DNA from 2 places in the Thioalkalivibrio sp. ALgr3 genome. Region 1 is predicted to be linked to the other one. Evidence: predicted binding sites of a transcription regulator. Region 1 holds the regulator's gene; the other holds the start of a gene.
What was found. The regulator sigma-54, encoded in region 1, starts transcription at its own class of promoters, with help from an activator protein. The targets are predictions, from matches to a motif close to TGGCANGNTNCNTGCTT.
Positions count from the first base shown of each region.

Region 2: the regulator sigma-54 is predicted to act here: its motif matches at 3,240-3,256, upstream of glnL (nitrogen regulation protein NR(II)).

Region 1 covers NZ_KB897978.1:220,150-225,853, forward strand. The annotation lists gene hprK (HPr(Ser) kinase/phosphatase) at 1-987, opposite strand, end outside; gene C998_RS0105350 (PTS sugar transporter subunit IIA) at 990-1,454, opposite strand; gene hpf (ribosome hibernation-promoting factor, HPF/YfiA family) at 1,459-1,797, opposite strand; gene C998_RS0105360 (RNA polymerase factor sigma-54) at 1,801-3,330, opposite strand; gene lptB (LPS export ABC transporter ATP-binding protein) at 3,415-4,155, opposite strand; gene lptA (lipopolysaccharide transport periplasmic protein LptA) at 4,152-4,694, opposite strand; gene lptC (LPS export ABC transporter periplasmic protein LptC) at 4,691-5,269, opposite strand; gene C998_RS0105380 (HAD family hydrolase) at 5,266-5,704, opposite strand, start outside.
Region 2 covers NZ_KB897976.1:144,913-150,616, reverse strand. The annotation lists gene polA (DNA polymerase I) at 1-715, opposite strand, end outside; gene C998_RS0100745 (TIGR00730 family Rossman fold protein) at 854-1,579, shown strand; gene C998_RS0100740 (DUF2782 domain-containing protein) at 1,579-1,974, shown strand; gene C998_RS0100735 (hypothetical protein) at 1,968-2,756, shown strand; gene C998_RS0100730 (DUF4124 domain-containing protein) at 2,756-3,112, shown strand; gene glnL (nitrogen regulation protein NR(II)) at 3,268-4,374, shown strand; gene ntrC (nitrogen regulation protein NR(I)) at 4,290-5,704, shown strand, end outside.

The DNA.
Region 1 (5,704 bases):
GGTGGATTCCTCCTGCTGATCCTCGCCCATCTGGCGCCGCTGGCGGGCGCGCAGGTCGTCCCCGGCGATGTAGCCCTGCATGTGCAGCAGGTGGTTGCGGACCGCGGCCTCGATCATGACCGCGATGTTGCGCCCCGGCGCCACCGGCAGGCTGATCAGCGGGATGCGCAGGCCGAGGATCTCGCTCTCGCCGCGGCGCCCGTTCAGGCGATCGTCCGGCACCGGCGAGGGCTCGTTGTGGTCGCGCAGATCGATGATCAGGCGCAGATACTTGCCGCCCTTGATCGCCGAGTCGCCATACATCGCGCGGATGTTGAGCACGCCCAGGCCGCGCACCTCGAGCAGATCCTGGAGCAGGGCGGGGCAGTGTCCACGCACGATATCGGGGGCAATGCGCGCGAACTCGGGGGCATCATCGGCGATCAGCCGGTGGCCACGCGAGATCAGCTCGAGTGCGACCTCGCTCTTGCCGACGCTGGAGGCCCCCGAGATCAGTACACCGATCCCGAGGATCTCCATGAACACCCCGTGGCGCACCTCGAAATGGGCGAGGCGCTGCTGCAGGAAATAGCGCAGCAGCGCGATGACTTCGTGCGAGGATGTGCGTGTGCACAGGATCACCGGCAGGGGGTCGTCACCTGTCTGCGGCATGCGCGGGAACGGGCAGGTGTCCTCGGCGAAGATCACCATGGTAGTACCGGTGCGGGCCATTTCCAGCACCAGGTGGTCACGCTGCTCGTCGGACAGGCCGGCGATGTAGCGGGCCTCGTAGTCGCCGATGACCTGGATGCGGTTGGGGCGGATCAGGTTCAGGTGGCCGGCCAGCGGCAGGTCGCCATCCCCGAATCCCAGGAGTTCGCGGTCGCCCGCGGCCTCCTCTCCGTGGACGTAGCGCAGGTCCAGACGGCTCCCCATCGCCCGCGTGAGCGCGGCGATGGTGATGTTGCTCGCGGTGCCGTCGGCTGCCGCTTCCGCCCGGTCGGCCATGGTCAGGTCTCGCCCAGGGCCCGGGTGAGGGCCTGCTGGACCCCCGCGCTGTCCGCGGCGCGCCGGATGCCGGCGAGGGTGTCCGGCTGCGACAGCCCGCGCGCGAGCTGGGCCAGCAGGTCCAGGTGTTCGCTGGTGGCCTCTTCCGGCACCAGCAGGGCGATCAGGATGTCCACCGGTTCGTGGTCCATGGCTTCGAAATCCACGCCCTGATCCAGACGCAGGACCGCGATGCGGGGCGTATCCAGCTCGGCGAGACGGCCGTGCGGGATCGCCACGCCATGGCCGAGCCCGGTGGAGCCCAGTTTTTCACGGGCCGACATGGCTTCGAACGCGGCACTGGCCGCCAGTCCGTCCGCGGCCCCGTCCACCAGCAGATCGGCGAGGGTTTCCAGCGCTCGTTTCTTGCTGGAGCAGTCGGTTTCCAGTCCGATGCGCTCCGGGGTGATGAGCTCGGCCGGATTCATCGGCTTACTCGGGTTGTTCGCGGTTGCGCTGGGCGCCCTCGGCGCGATGATGATCCTTGACCTTCTCCTTGTGCTTGATCAGCTGGCGGTCGACCTTGTCGATCAGGCCGTCGATGGCGGCGTACATGTCATCGTGGCTGGCCTCGGCGTGGATGTGGTTGCCGCTGACCTGCAGATTCGCTTCCGCCTTGTTGTGCAGCTTCTGCGTCTTCTCGTGGTTCAGCACCACGTGCACGTCGATCACCTTGTCGAAGTGGCGTTCCAGCTTCTGGAATTTCTCGTTGACGTAGTCGCGCAGGGCGTCGGTGATGTCGACGTGGTGTCCGGTGAGATTGATCTGCATGGGTCAGGCTCCTTTCGGTTTGCTTCCGGTCGGCATGGCGGCCATCTGGCGGCGCTCGCTGGAGGATGGCAGGTTCATGCCCTCCCGGTATTTGGCCACGGTACGCCGGGCCACGTTGATGCCCCGATCCGCCAGGATCTGGGCGAGGCGGGAATCGCTGAGCGGTTTGCCCGGCGTTTCCTCTTCGATGAGTTCGCGGATCATGGCACGAATCGCGGTCGCGGAGCATTCCCCGCCGTCGCTGGTGCCCACGTGACTGGAGAAGAAATACTTGAATTCGAACACCCCGCGGGGGGTGTGCATGTATTTCTGCGTGGTGACCCGCGAGATCGTGGACTCGTGCATCTCCAGGGCTTCGGCGATGTCGCGCAGGATCAGCGGCTGCATCGCCACCTCGCCGTGTTCCAGGAACCCCTGCTGGCGTTCGACGATCGCTCGCGCCACGCGCAGCAGGGTGTCGTTGCGGCTGTGCAGGCTCTTGATGAACCATCGCGCCTCCTGCAGCTGATCGCGCATGAAGGCGCTGTCGCGGGCATCGGAGACCTGGCGGACCATGCCGGCGTAGAGGTCGTTGATGCGAATGCGCGGGGCGATCTCGGGATTCAGGTCGACCTGCCAGCCCCGGTCGGTATGACGCACGTAGACATCCGGGACCACGTATTCCGGCGGTGTCTCGCTGATCTGGGCGCCGGGGCGCGGGTTGAGCGTGCGGATCAGGTCCAGCGCCGCGGCCAGTTCGTCGCCATCGCGTACGCCGCTCTGGCGCTGCAGGGCCTTGTAGTCACGCCGGGCAAGGGCGTCCATGCCGTGTTCCAGGAGCGCGCGCGCCGCCTCGCGCGAGGGCGCGTCCGGCGCCAGCTCGCCCAGCTGGACCTCCAGGCACTCGCGCAGATCCAGCGAACCGACCCCCAGCGGGTCGCAGTGCTGCAACCAGTGGCGTACGGCCTCGACCTCGTCGGTGTCGACGGGGGGGTCTTCACTCCGGCTGATGGTCTCGGCCAGGGTCTCGACGTCGCCCTCGAGGTAGCCGTCGCCGTTGATGGTGTCGATCAGGGCGGCGCCGATGCGCTGGTCGCGCGGGGTCAGGTGCGACAGATGCAGCTGCCACAGCAGGTGATCCTGCAGCCCGCCGCCGTCGTCGTCCGAGGTGTTCTCCAGCGGGTCGCGGTCGTCCGGACCGCGCGGGCTGGCGCTGGCGTCGTAGATGTCTTCCCAGCGGCTGTCGGTCACCAGCTCGTCGGGGATGATGTCCTCCGAGCCGCCGGCATCCACCGTTTCGCCGGTGCCGGCGGCGTCGCTGCCGCTCTCGCCGTCGTCGGTGTTCGCGTCGCTGTCGGTGTCCGCGGTGTCCCCCGCGTCGGCACCGAGTTCGTCATCCTCGGCCTGTTCCAGCATGGGATTGCTTTCCAGCGCCTGCTGGATCTCGGCCTGGAGCTCCAGCGTGGACAGCTGCAGCAGCCGGATGGCCTGCTGCAGCTGCGGCGTCATGGTCAGCGTCTGACCGAGCTGCAGATTCAGCCCGGGCTTCAGCATGAGTTGGGAAAGGCGTTGGTCACCATAAGTGAATAGTAATCCCTTGCTGCGGGCTTGTGCACCGCCCCGGTGCGGCGGTCGGTGTCACAGGCGGAAGTTTTCGCCGAGGTAGACCTCGCGCACGCGGGTGTCGGCCAGCAGTTCGTCCGGCGTGCCCGCGCTCAGCAGGTGCCCCTCGCTGAGGATGTAGGCGCGGTGGCAGATGCCCAGGGTCTCGCGCACGTTGTGGTCCGAGATTAGTACGCCGATGCCGCGTTCGGCCAGGTGGCGGATCACTTCCTGGATCTCGCTGACCGAGATCGGGTCGACCCCGGCGAAGGGTTCGTCCAGGCAGATAAACCGCGGATCACCGGCCAGCGCACGGGCGATCTCGGCGCGCCGCCGTTCGCCTCCGGACAACGCGATGCCGGGGCTGTGGCGCACGGTTTCGAGCTGGAATTCCTCGATCAGGGCATCGCCGATGCGGCGGCGCTCGTGGCGGTCCAGTCCGGGCCGCAGTTCCAGCACTGCCTGCAGGTTGTCCTGGACCGACAGGCGGCGGAAGATCGAGGCCTCCTGCGGGAGATAGCCCAGCCCGGCGCGGGCGCGTTCGTGGATGGGCGCCCGGGTGATGTCGCGCCCGCCCAGGGTGATGCGCCCGGTATTGGGCCGGATCAGGCCGACCAGGCTGTAGAAACAGGTGGTCTTGCCGGCCCCGTTGGGTCCCAGCAGGCCGACCACCTCGCCGGGCACCAGGTCCACGTCCATTGCGTCCAGCACGGTACGCTGGCCATAGCGCTTGCTCAGCTCGCGGGCGACCAGATGGGCGTCGGCCGCGGGCCTCATGGATCGTCCTCGCGTGGCTGCAGGCGGATGTGCACGCGCTCGTCGTCGGTGTCGCCGCGTTCGGCGCGGATCACGTCGCGTTCGAGATCGTAGGTGATGCGCTGCCCGCGGGCATCCTCGGCGGCGGTGATGACGCGTGCCCGTTCGGTCAGGATCACGCGTTCCTCGTCGAGGAAATAGTCGATGCGCAGCCCCTCGGCGATGCGCGTCTCGCCGGTCTCGGGATCGGGCGACTCCAGGCGTGCGGGCTCGCCGTGGGCCTCGATCTCGTAGGGGCGGCGCTCGCGCATGTGCACGATCACGCGGTCCGCTTCCAGGGTGGCATCGCCGCGCACCACGATCACGTCGCCGGTGTAGGTTCCGGTGCCCGCGCGCTCGTCCATCTCGGCGTGGTCCGCGGTGATCTCCACCGGCAGGGCATCCTCGCGGCCGGTCGCCGGCGGGGCCGCCAGGAACAGTGCGAGTACCCCCGTCACGGCAAGCAGCAGGGCCGGTCGACGGATGCCCGCGCGGCGATGTTCGGTTGTGGCCGGGTTCATTCCGGGCGGTCCTCCTGCGGCAGGTCGCTGTACAGCGTGTAGACCTCGGCGAGCAGCTCAATGGTATCCGCTTGCGGGTCGGCGCGCAGGCCGGTGCCCCGCTGGAACAGTCCCGGCTGTTCCAGGGTGCTCGGGGCCGACGAAGTCGTCAGCCGGGTGTCCAGCGCCACGCGCACGTCACGTGACTCGATCACCGTGCGCACGCGCTCGTCGCGTTCGGGGCGCAGGCCGCGGGTGTGGCCGAAGGTATGCAGCAGTTCGCGATCGGGCTGATGTGCCGCGCGCGGGGCGCGCCAGGTCCAGTTCAGGCCCCGTTGGTCCAGCAGATCCAGCTCCGGGTCATCGATGAACTGGACCGCATCCCGGTCGTATTCGCGCAGCCGCGACCCCTGCAGGCGGTGGGTGGGCCGCCCGTCCTCGCCGGTGACATGCGCGGTAAACCCCTCGATCTGCAGCGTGGGTTCCGCGTCGGCCGCGGGTTCGGCGGGCGGCTCGGCCGCTGCCGGCCCGGCGAGCAGGCATCCGGCGGCGAGCAGCCGGGCGGCGAGCGGGGCGCGGCGGGGATCCGGGATCATGCGTGCAGGTAGCTTTCGAGCACGGCCTCGAGGCGGCCGCGTGCAGCCAGCAGGTCCTCGCAGACTTCGCGGACCGCGCCGCGCCCGCCACCGGCCGTGGTGACCCATTGCGCGTGCTGGCGCACGAACGGATGGGCGTCGCCGACCGCGATGCCCAGGCCAACCCGGCGCATCGCCGGCAGATCGACCACGTCGTCGCCGACGAACGCGGCCTCGTCGGCGCGGTGCCCGGTCTGCTGCAGCAGTTGCGTCAGTGCCTCCCCCTTGTCCCGCCGGCCCTGGATGCAGTGGCGGATGCCGAGATCCTGCAGGCGATGTTCGACGACCGCCGACTGCCGCCCGGTGAGGATTGCGACCTCCAGCCCGTCGTCCATGGCCATGCGCAGGCCGTGGCCGTCGCGGCTGTGGAAGGCCTTGTACTGTTCGCCACCGTCG
Region 2 (5,704 bases), on a different contig from region 1:
GCTCGCGCGAGGTCGGCAGGCGATCGGCCGCAGCGCGCAGATTCTCGCCGATCTTGCCGCCGATCTCGTCGGCCCGCTCGAGGATGGTGTCGAGGTCGCCGTACTTCGCGATCCATTTGGCCGCAGTCTTGGGCCCGACCTTCTCGACCCCCGGGATGTTGTCCACGCTGTCGCCCATCAGCGCGAGGTAGTCGACGATCTGCTCCGGCTCCACGCCGAACTTTTCGCGCACGCCGGCGGGATCCAGCACCGTCCCGCTCATGGTGTTGACCAGGGTCACGCGGTCGTCCACCAGCTGGGCCAGGTCCTTGTCCCCGGTGGAGATCACCACATCCTGCCCGGCAGCCGCGGCGCGGTCGGCCAGGGTGGCGATCACGTCATCCGCCTCCACCCCTTCCACACACAGCAGCGGGAAGCCCATCAGCTGCACCAGCTCGTGCAGCGGCTCGATCTGCGCCGCCAGCTCCTCCGGCATCGGCGGCCGGGTGGCCTTGTATTCGGGGTAGATCTCGTCGCGGAAGGTGGGCCCCTTCGCGTCGAACACCACCCCCATGCGCTCGGGGGCGTAGTCCGCGCGCAGCTTGCGCAGCATGTTGGCCACGCCGTAGAGCGCCCCGGTGGGGTGGCCGTCGGGGGCGGTCAGCGGGGGCAGGGCGTGGTAGGCCCGGAACAGGTAGGAAGAACCGTCGACCAGGACGAGCGGGGCTTGCGACATCATGCGGATCCGGCTGGGCTTGCGAGGGAGGCATTCTAGCAGGCTGCGGGCCCCGGCCCGAGCAGCGCCGGCGCGATTTGTGCGGCCGTCGGGCCACGGTTAGTCTAGGCGCCCCAGAGTGCAAAGAACGCGCCCCTCATGAACGATCACGATCGAGCCGAACACCCCGGGCTGCGGCCCATCGACGATTCCTCGCTGACCCGCGAGAGCTGGAAGATCTTCCAGATCATGGCGGAGTTCGTGGAGGGCTTCGAGCGCCTGGCGCACATCAAGCCCTCGGTCAGCGTGTTCGGCTCGGCGCGCATCCCGTCCGATCACCCGGACTACCTGCTTGCGGAACAGATCTCGCGCCAGCTGTCGGACGCGGGCTTCGCGGTGGTCAGCGGCGGCGGGCCGGGCATCATGGAGGCCGCCAACAAGGGCGCGTTCGCCGGCCATTCCCCCAGCATCGGGCTCAACATCCAGCTGCCGCACGAACAGCACGCCAACCCCTACCAGGACATTGGCCTGGGGTTCCGGCACTTCTTCTCGCGCAAGGTGATGTTCGTCAAGTACGCCTCCGCCTACGTGGTACTGCCGGGCGGCTTCGGCACCCTGGACGAGCTGGCCGAGATCCTGACCCTGGTGCAGACCGGCAAGACCCGACGCATCCCGGTCGTGCTGGTGGGCAGCAAGTTCTGGGAAGGCCTGCTGCAGTGGTTCGAGGACGCGCTGGTCACCCATGGCACCATCGATGCCGAGGACCTCAATCTATACTCGGTGGTGGACACCCCCGAGGAGGTCGTGGACGTGATCTTCGAGTACTACGAGGCCCGCAGCTTCGAGCCCTCGGCGGAAGAGAAACAACGACTGATGGAGCTCTGATGATGACGAGCACCCGCGCCACGGCGCTGGCCGCTGCCCTGCTGGGCCTTGTTCTCGCCGCCGGGCCGCTGGCGGCGCAGGACTTCGAAGACGCCCCGCCACCGCCCGACATGCCCGACGAAGCCGCCGGCGACGAGCCCGCACCGCCGCCGGTGCTGGACGAGCGCGCCCGCCAGCTGCAGGAACTGGAAGAGGCGGACGTCATCATCATGGAGCGCGATGGCGAGCGGCGACGCGAATATCGCGTGGACGGTGAGCTGGTGATCGTCGAGGTCACCCCGGCCGCCGGTCCGACCTATTATCTGGTGGACGTCACCGGGGAAGGCGATCTTGAACGCCGCGACGACCTGGCCCCCGGTTTCACCCCGCCCCGCTGGAGGATCCTGGAATGGTGAGCACGCAGTCGACCGTGGAACTGCCGGTCGCGGGTGCCGCGGCGCTGGAAGCAGCCTTTGCCGCCGCCCGGGCGGCCGGCGCGCCCGTGGGGCTGCCCGCCGCCGGCGATGCCCCGCAGCTTGACGGGGATCGCGCGCACTGGACCCTGGAGCGCGGCAACGCCGCGGAGCCCGGGGCGATCGCCAGCGGTCCCGGCACGCCGGAGGCGCTGGGGCGCCTCGCGGCCCGCTGGCAGGCCTGGCATCCGGCGGAGGCCCTGCCGCAGGACGGCGTCTGGCGCCGCGGCGTACTGCAGCAGCAGCTGCGCGAACGTACCGAAGACCTGAGCGCCACCCTGGACGAACAGGCGCGCGAACAACTGAACCGCGAGCTGCATCATCAGGGGCTGTACCGGTTCGAGGACCTGCCGGTGGCCGGCAGCTTCTGGCGCTCGGTCCGGCGGCACGGCGAACACACCGGACTGGCGGATCTGACGCTCCCGCCGGCCCCCGTGCCGGCGTTCTGGCAACTGGCGCGCATCGCGCTGGCGGTGGCCGTCAGCGAGACGGGCGAGCTCGATCGCGAACGCTACCGCGCCCTGCTGGATGGCTATCACCGCGAGCGCCCGCTGAGCGCGATCGAACGCGGCGCCGCCCCGACGCTCCTGCGCATGGCCGCGCTGGACGACTGGCTGGAATGCATCGAGGCCGGCCACGCGCCCGCGGGCCCCGATCCGCGCCTGGCCGGCCTGCAGGACGCCGGCACCCGGGTGCAGTCGGTATGGGTAAGGCCCGCCGCCTGATGACCCCGCGAGCCTCCCTCGCGGGGCTTGTGGCCCTGGCCATCGCCGGGGCGCCGGGCATCGGCGTTCTGGCCTCCACCGAAGTCCACCGCTGGGTGGACGAAGACGGTGTGGTGCATTTCTCCGACGAGGCACCCGGCGACGGGCGCAGCGAACGCATCGAGGTTCAGGAGCCGATGGGCGCCGTCCCCCTGGAAAACGCCCGCGAGATCCTCGAACGCCCGATACGGCGGCCGGGAGAAGACCCGACGGACGACGAGCCGGAGGAAGATGCGGATGCGGACGAAGAGACCGACGATGAAGACGAAACTTCGATCGAGGACGTCCCGGTGCCCGTGGAACTGGTGGATTTCTGAGCCAGCCACGGGCATCGCACCACTTTGATGCACAGAATGCCCTACAATAGGGCAATGACTGCACCTCATCAGAGCGCCACCGCACAACGCCGCCGGACGAAGCGCTGCGACGCCCTCGTGGCCATTCTGGCGCACTTCATGCTTGAAGCCGGGTGATGAGCCCGCATACGCCCCCTCCGACCGCCTCGCTCCCCACCCCCCCGTGGTGGGACGACCTGTCCACGGCCGTGATGGTGACCGACGGGGATCTGCGGCTGCAGGCGATGAACGGCGCGGCCGAAGTCCTGCTGGGCCTCAGCCGCGAACGCATCCTCGGTCACCCGCTCGGCCAGTGGCTGCATCTGGACCGCAATCTGACCACCCGTCTGCGCAACGCCCTGACCCGGGACCAGCCGATCACCCTGCGTGCGCGGCGCCTGGAACCCCTGCGCGCGGAAAGCTTTCTGGCGGACGTGGTGATCACGCCGCTGCACGGCGAGGGTGACGAACCCGGACGGCTGCTGTTCGAACTCAGCGCGATCGACCGGCACGAGCGCATCTCGCGCGAGGAACAGCTGCAGAAGCAGCAGGCCATCTCGCGCGCGGTCACGCGCGGGCTGGCGCACGAGATCAAGAACCCGCTCGGCGGGCTGCGCGGCGCCGCGCAGCTGCTGGCCGGAGAACTGGACGATCCCGACCTGCGCGAATACACGCGCATCATCATCCATGAGGCCGACCGCCTGCGCTCGCTGGTGGACCGCATGCTCGGCCCCAACAACATGCCGCAGCGCGCCCCCCTTAACCTGCACGAGGTCCTCGAGCATGTGCGCGGCCTGATCAGCGTCCAGCTGCCGCTGGGCGTGAAGATCCGCGGCGACTACGACCCTTCGATCCCGGAGATCGAAGCGGATCGCGACATGCTGGTGCAGGCGCTCCTCAACCTGGTGCAGAACGCCCTGCAGGCGCTGGGCGACGAGGGCGAGATCGTGCTCAGCTCGCGCATCCTGCGCCAGTACACCGTTTCCGGCAAACGCCACCGGCTGGTCGCGCGCCTGAGCGTGCGCGACAACGGGCCGGGAATCCCCGAGGAGGTCCGCGAGCGGATCTTCTTCCCCATGGTCACCGGCCGCGACAGCGGCACCGGCCTCGGCCTGCCGATCGCGCAGAGCCTGGTCCAGCTGCATGACGGCCTGATCGAATGCCATTCACGGCCCGGCTCCACGCGCTTCGACATCCTCCTGCCCGTGGCCGGACCGCCCGCCAGCGAGAGCCCCGACGCATGAATCCGACGGTCTGGATCATCGACGACGACGATTCCATCCGCTGGGTGCTGGAACGCGCCCTGAGCCGATCCGATATCGCGGTGCGCGGGTTCGAGTCCGCCGACGCGGCATGGGCGGCCCTGGAGACGGAAGACACCCCGGATACCATCGTCGCCGACATTCGCATGCCGGGGCTCAACGGGCTCGATTTCCTGGCGCGCATGCAGAGCCGCGGTGACGCGCCGCCGGTCATCATCATGACCGCATTCTCCGATCTGGAGAGCGCGGTGGGCGCCTACCAGACCGGGGCGTTCGAATACCTGCCCAAGCCGTTCGACGTGGACGAGGCGGTGGCCCTGGTGCAGCGTGCCCTGGAGGCCCGCCGTGACAGCCTGGCGGCCGCAACGCCCGACGAGGGCAGCGCCGAGGAAACCCCCATCATCGGCGAGGCGCCGGCGATGCAGGAGATGTTCCGCGCCATCGGCCGCCTGTCACGCTCCAATATCACGGTTCTGATCAACGGCGAATCGGGGACCGGCAAGGAGCTGGTCGCACGCGCGCTGCATCAGCACAGTCCGCGGGCGGGGCAGCCGCTGATCGCCCTGAACACGGCGGCCATCCCCAAGGACCTGCTGGAAAGCGAGCTGTTCGGCCACGAGCGGGGGGCCTTTACCGGCGCCAGCCAGACCCGCAAGGGCCGCTTCGAGCAGGCCGACGGCGGAACCCTGTTCCTCGACGAGATCGGCGACATGCCGTTCGACCTGCAGACCCGCCTGCTGCGAGTGCTGGCCGACGGCACCTTCTACCGGGTGGGCGGGCATACCCCCATCCATACCGATGTGCGCATCATCGCCGCGACCCACCAGGACCTGGAAGAGCGGGTGCGCGCGGGGCAGTTCCGCGAGGACCTGTTCCACCGCCTCAACGTGATCCGCATCCATGTGCCGTCGCTGCGCGAGCGGCCGGAAGATATCCCGCTGCTGGTCAATCATTTCATGAGCGAGGTGGCCACCGAGCTGGGCGTGGAGCCCAAGGTGATGCGCCCCGAGGTGGTCGCGGAGATGCAGCGCCTGCCATGGCCGGGCAATGTGCGCCAGCTGGAAAACACCTGCCGCTGGCTGACGGTGATGGCCTCCGGACGCGAAGTGCACCTGGACGACCTTCCGGCGGAACTGCGCCGCGATGACACGCCCCGGTCCACGGGCACGCCGCAACCGGGGCCGGGACCTGCACAGGCCGTGCCGGTCGAACCCCGGGAGTGGACCGATGAACTGGCGCGCGTGGCCCGCGAGCACTGGGAACGCGGCGACCGGGACGTGCTGGGGAGCCTGCAGCCGGCGATGGAACGCAC